Methylotuvimicrobium sp. KM2: one gene and its partner. The protein of the gene in region 1 interacts with the protein of each later gene in a pairwise test. Links are inferred from orthologs where the notes say so. Each region holds a gene or a part of one and is shown in the gene's direction. Other genes may lie near its edges.

The links.
Region 2: the proteins of odhB (region 1) and lpdA interact in binary tests that used the Escherichia coli proteins (3 or more experiments, as listed by UniProt). The link is inferred for Methylotuvimicrobium sp. KM2 from one-to-one orthologs.

What each region holds. Positions count from the first base shown.
Region 1 is NZ_CP150634.1:2,619,879-2,623,154, forward strand. The notes cover bases 242-3,184. They hold odhB (2-oxoglutarate dehydrogenase complex dihydrolipoyllysine-residue succinyltransferase), read left to right. Parts: upstream 242-1,060; coding sequence 1,061-2,308; downstream 2,309-3,184. Other genes in these bases: WJM45_RS11110 (2-oxoglutarate dehydrogenase E1 component), read left to right, coding at 242-1,059; lpdA (dihydrolipoyl dehydrogenase), read left to right, coding at 2,322-3,184. Also shown: more of WJM45_RS11110, read left to right, coding at 1-241; more of lpdA, read left to right, coding at 3,185-3,276. UniProt on the Escherichia coli protein: E2 component of the 2-oxoglutarate dehydrogenase (OGDH) complex which catalyzes the second step in the conversion of 2-oxoglutarate to succinyl-CoA and CO(2).
Region 2 is NZ_CP150634.1:1,974,616-1,977,780, reverse strand. What follows is about bases 280-3,111. They hold lpdA (dihydrolipoyl dehydrogenase), read left to right. Parts: upstream 280-891; coding sequence 892-2,331; downstream 2,332-3,111. Other genes in these bases: WJM45_RS08370 (phosphoribosylglycinamide formyltransferase), read left to right, coding at 2,722-3,111; aceF (dihydrolipoyllysine-residue acetyltransferase), read left to right, coding at 280-791. Also shown: more of aceF, read left to right, coding at 1-279; more of WJM45_RS08370, read left to right, coding at 3,112-3,165. UniProt on the Escherichia coli protein: Lipoamide dehydrogenase is a component of the glycine cleavage system as well as of the alpha-ketoacid dehydrogenase complexes.

The sequences.
Region 1 (3,276 bases):
GCCGGCGCTCAACCGCTGGACTGGGGATTTGCCGAAAACATGGCTTATGCAACCTTGCTACTGGAAAAACGCAATGTCCGCTTGACCGGGCAAGATGTGGGGCGCGGTACTTTTTTTCACAGACATGCCGTTTTACATAACCAAATTGACGGCAAAACTTATCTGCCGATCAATCACCTGGATTCCGAACAAGGCCGAGCTTACATTTACGACTCGTTACTTTCCGAAGCAGGCGTATTGGGTTTTGAATACGGCTACAGTACTACCGCCCCTGAAACCCTGGTAATTTGGGAAGCACAGTTCGGCGATTTCGCCAATGGAGCCCAGGTGGTTATCGATCAATTTATTAGTTCCGGCGAAACCAAATGGGGGCGTTTGAGCGGTCTCGTGATGCTGCTGCCGCACGGTTACGAAGGACAAGGCCCCGAGCATTCCTCCGCCCGACTGGAGCGCTATCTTCAGCTTTGTGCCGAACAAAACATCCAGGTTTGCGCACCGACGACTCCGGCACAAATCTTTCATCTACTTCGCCGGCAATTACTCCGCCCTTATCGTAAACCGTTAATCGTCATGACTCCGAAAAGCTTATTGCGTCATAAGCTCGCCGTGTCGACACTGGAATGCCTCACTAAAGGGCGATTCCAAACGGTTATCAGCGAAATAGACCCTATTAAACCGGATAAAGTAACCCGACTGATATTATGTTCAGGCAAAGTATATTATGATCTTTTGGAAGCCAGACGGGAGCACGAACTCGACCATGTTGCCATTGTCAGGATAGAACAGCTGTACCCGTTTCCAAATAATCGGTTTAAACAAGAAATCGAACGCTTCCCGAATTTGGAACACTTGATTTGGTGTCAAGAAGAGCCTAAAAATCAAGGTGCTTGGTATCAGATCCGACACCATTTCGTCGATACGTTGGCAACCGAAATCAATCTGCAATACGCCGGGCGCCCCGCATCCGCAGCACCCGCCGTAGGCAATTTCAAGAAGCATCTTGAACAACAGCAACAAGTTGTTAACACCGCTTTATTTGGAAAACACACAGGAAAATAACATGAGCATTGAAGTCCTCGTTCCTAATCTGCCTGAATCCGTTTCCGATGCCACACTCATTAACTGGCAAAAAAAACCCGGGGATAGAGTCACAAAAAACGAAAATCTCGTCGATCTCGAAACCGATAAAGTCGTGCTCGAAGTGCCTGCGCCCGAATCAGGCGTTTTAACGAAAATCCTGAAAAATGACGGCGACATTGTTGTCGGCAGCGAAGTGCTGGCTATCATCGATCCGCAAGCGACCGCGACTGAAGAGACCGCCGCTCCGCCTGCAAGCGATGCCGACAATGAGCCGCAACAGACCGCCGAAAAAGAACCGGAAGCCGCATCGGCCAACATTCCTTTGAGCCCCGCGGTCCGAAGGCTCGTTGTTGAAAAAAATATCGACCCCTCGGCTATTAGCGGCTCGGGAAAACACGGTCGTATTACCAAAAACGATATTCTCGAATATTTGCAGGACGAACCGGTTCTCGAAACCTCGCCTCGGACAAAAACACCGCCGGAATCCGTGCAAACGGATTCAAAACCGGCCACGATTCCGGCTGCATTAAGACCCGAACAACGAGTCCCAATGACTCGACTTAGAGCAAAGATTGCCGAACGCTTGCTGCAAGCGCAACAAAACGCCGCGATGCTAACGACTTTCAACGAAGTCGACATGCATCATGTGATTGATTTACGAAACCAATATAAAAACCGCTTCGAGCAAACGCACAATATCAAATTGGGCTTCATGTCTTTTTTCGTCAAAGCATCGATCGAGGCCTTGAAAAAATTTCCGACTATCAATGCCTCAATTGACGGTAACGACATCATCTATCACGGCTACTATGACATCGGCATCGCGGTCAGTACACCGCGCGGATTGATTGTGCCGGTTCTTCGCGATGCCGATCAATTAGACTTTGCCGGTATCGAAAAAAATATCGCCGATTTCGGCAAAAAAGCCAAAGAAGGCAACATTAGTTTTGAAGACCTGACCGGCGGTACGTTTACGATAACCAATGGCGGCATTTTCGGCTCGATGCTATCGACCCCGATATTAAATCCGCCGCAATGCGCGATCTTAGGCATGCATGCAATCAAGGATCGACCCGTCGTTGAAAATGGACAAATAGTCGTCAGACCGATCATGTACCTTGCTTTATCTTACGATCATCGCTTGGTCGACGGCCGCGAAGCGGTGCAGTTTTTGGTCACCATCAAAGAATGCCTGGAATCTCCAGCGCACTTATTGCTAAACATATAAACGGTTCACTGTCATGTCAAAACCCGAATCAACTTATGATGTTATTGTCGTCGGTGCCGGCCCTGCCGGCTATGTCGCCGCGATCCGCGCCGCCCAATTAGGATTGAAAACAGCCTGTGTTGATCATTGGACCAATATCAATGGCGATCCAAGTCTGGGCGGGACTTATATCAACGCCGGTTGCGTTTCCTCGATGGCACTGCTCGAGTCGGCCAAGATCTTCGATTTAATGCGGCATGGGCTTGCCGATCATGGCATATCGGTCGAAAACATAAAACTGGACTTGCCGAAAATGATAGACCGCAAAAATGAAAAGATAGCGCGATTAAGCCGGCAGATCCTTAATGTTTTCGCCGAAAAAAAAATCAACTATTATCATGGGCAAGGAAAGCTGCTCAACGCCGACCAAGTCAGCGTGACTCCCGCCGACGGTGCCAAACCAATCAAACTCAATGCCCCCAATATAATACTAGCAACCGGCTCCACCTCCATCGATCTACCGTGCGCGCCGATCGACAACGAGTTTATCGTCGATACGACTTATGCGCTGAATATGACCAGCATCCCCAAAAGACTCGGAATCATCGGGTCGGGCGTCATCGGCCTAGAGCTTGCGGGAATATGGAATCGCTTGGGTTCCGAAGTAATTTTGTTAGAAGCGCAAGAATCTTTTTTACCAATCGTCGATCACCAAATTGCTGCGGAAGCCTATAAAATCTATTCCGAACAAGGCTTGGATTTACGTTTGGGAGCTCGCGTCACCTCGGCTAAAAAAACTAATAACAAGGTCGTCGTCGACTATCAAAATCCGGAAGGCAGCCATACGCTACGACTCGACAAACTGATCGTGGCCACGGGTAGAAAGCCTAATTCGGAAAATATTGCAGCCCCCGAAGCCGAACTGCTTTTGGATGAAAACGGATATATCCATGTCGACGAAAACTGCTGCACGACGGTTCCCGGCGTTT
Region 2 (3,165 bases), 650 kb from region 1 along the record:
AAGACGTCAAAGCCTATGTCAAGCAAACCCTCAGCGAAGGCGTCAAATCTTCCGGAGCAGGCATCCCGGCGATCCCTGCCGTGGATTTCTCGCAGTTCGGCGAAACCGAAGTCTTGCCATTGAGTAAAATCAAACGCCTGACCGGGCAAAACATGAGCCGGGTTTGGCTGAATCTGCCAATGGTGACCCATCATGACGAAGCGGATATCACAGAATTGGAAGCCTTTCGCAAACAGATCAATGCCGAAAACAGTCCAAACGGTAAGGTCACCGGCTTGATCTTCATCATCAAGGCATTGGCAAACGCGCTGAAGCAGTTTCCGAATTTTAATGCTTCGTTGTCGCCGGACGGCGCAAGCCTGATCCTAAAAAAATACTGCCACATCGGCATCGCCGTCGACACGCCTAACGGTCTTGTCGTACCTGTACTGCGCGACGTCGACCGAAAAAGCATTTATGAATTATCGGCGGAACTGGCAACATTGAGCGAAAAAGCCCGCGCCGGCAAACTGGTGCCGAACGAAATGCAAGGCGGCTCAATGACGATCTCCAGTCTCGGCGGCATTGGCGGCACCGCATTCACACCGATCGTTAACGCACCGGAAGTCGCGATACTCGGTGTCACGCGAGCCAAAATGCAACCGGTTTGGGACGGTAAGGAATTCCAACCGCGTTTGATGTTGCCGCTAGACATGACCTATGACCATCGAGTCATCGATGGTGCCGAAGCGGCGCGTTTTATGGTCAAATTAACAGATTTTTTGACCGATATCAGACGGTTGATACTTTAAAAAAGCGCCTAGACTCAAACGTCGAGCACCGTTCGCCGGATACACACCGAGTAACGAAAAGATGCTCGGCGTCAAAACGCATACTTGATAAGGAATACTCATGACTGCAAATGCTGCTGCAAACGAATCCAAACTCCATGCCGAAGTCCTAGTCCTCGGCGGTGGCCCAGGCGGTTATACAGCCGCATTCCGTGCGGCCGACCTGGGCAAACAAGTCGTCATCGTCGAACGCTACCCGGTATTGGGCGGGGTATGTCTAAATGTCGGCTGCATTCCTTCCAAAGCGCTGCTGCACATGGCCCAAATCGTTCATGAAGCGCAGGAGTTCGCAAGCCATGGCGTCGATTTCGGCGCACCGAAATTTGACCTGGATAAAATCAGAAGCTGGAAAGAAAGCGTTACCGGGGGCCTGAACAAAGGGTTGGACGGCCTGGTAAAACAACGCAAAATCACGCGTATACAGGGAAACGGCTCGTTCGTATCGAAAAATGAATTGCAAGTCGATAATGATAACGGCACCCAATTGATTAGCTTCGATCAAGCCATTATCGCAGCCGGATCCGAACCGACAAAAATCCCGGTTTTCCCGAACGACGACCCGCGTCTGTGGGATTCGACCGGAGCGCTCCAATTACGCGAAATTCCGGAAAAACTGTTGATTGTCGGCGGCGGCATCATCGGCCTTGAAATGGCAACGGTCTATCATGCCCTGGGTTCCAAAATCAGCGTGGTCGAATTAATGGATCAGATTATTCCCGGTTGCGACAAAGACCTGGTTCGACCATTACACAACCGCATCAAAAAGCAATATGAGGCCATCTGGACGGAAACCCGCGTGACTGCGATCGAAGCCCTCGAAGAAGGCCTCATGGTCTCGTTCGAAGGCGATAAAGCCCCCGAGTCCGCCGTTTTCGATGCCGTGCTGGTTGCCGTGGGTCGTCGTCCCAATGGCAACAAAATCGGCGCGGAAAATGCCGGCATTCAAGTCACCGAACAAGGCTTTATCGAAGTCGACAAACAACAGCGTACGAACATTCCGCACATCTTCGCGATCGGCGACATCGTCGGCAATCCGATGCTGGCGCATAAAGCCGCTTATGAAGGTAAAATTGCCGCCGAAGTCATCGCCGGTCACAAAGCCGCATTCGATGCACTGACGATTCCATCGGTTGCCTATACCGACCCTGAAATCGCCTGGATGGGACTGACCGAAAACCAAGCGAAGGAACAAGGCATCGAGATCGAAAAAGGCGTATTCCCATGGGCGGCGAGCGGACGCTCGTTGAGCATGGGCCGCAGCGAAGGCATGACCAAAGTCATTTGCGACAAGGAAACCGGCCGCATCCTCGGTGCCGGCATCGTCGGCCCGCATGCCGGCGACTTGATTGCCGAAGCCGTATTGGCGTTGGAAATGGGTGCCGACGCCGAAGACGTCGCATTGACGATTCACCCGCACCCGACTTTATCGGAAACCTTTGCTTTCGCATCCGAAGTCGTCGCCGGCACGATCACAGACCTGTATCTCGGCAAAAAACGTTGATTCCTCAAAAGAAGGTAAGACAAAAAAGCATAGTAGGATATGTACCGCATAAGCGCCAACTAAAGGAAAGAACGCGTCATTCCGCCAGGGATTGGCGGAATCCAGTGCCACGGATGGCAATGCCTAGTAACTGTCCATCATTTACTTACCGAAGTTTAACGTAACTCGCCCGATAAAAACGGGAGGCAGGTTTTAAACAGTTACTTAGCCAATGAGTCCTCGACATCAATTATTGTCGTTTGACGCTCTCGGCCTCGAAATCGCGACGAAGGCGTCGCTCCCACAAAGCGTCGGGTGCTCTGTGGGAGCGATCCCCAGATCGTCCCTCACCTAGCGTTAGGTGAGGGAGAGCAAGGTGCGCTACGAACCATTAGTTAAATCATAACATCTATGAAAATAAGCTTTTTAGCTTCACACGGCGGCAGTTCCGCACGGAAAATCATCGAAACGATCGAACACGGGGGATTGACCGGGTTTGAAATCGGCATATTAATCACGAACAACAAAGATTCGGCAATTTATGATTGGTGCTTGACTCACGGCATCGAAGTTTTCCATATCAGCAGTAAAACCCACTCCGACAACGAAGACCAAGCCATCAAAAAAGCCTTACAATCCGCCGACACCGAATTGATCGTATTATCCGGCTACATGAAAAAAATCGGGCCGCAAACATTATCGGCCTATTCAGGCAAAATACTTAACATTCACCCGTCTCTCCTGCCGAAATTCGGCGGCCGTGGCATGTATGGCGATTTTGTGCATGCCGCCGTTCTCGAGGCGGGTGAAACCGTATCAGGCGCCACAGTACATTTCGTCACCGACGCCTATGAC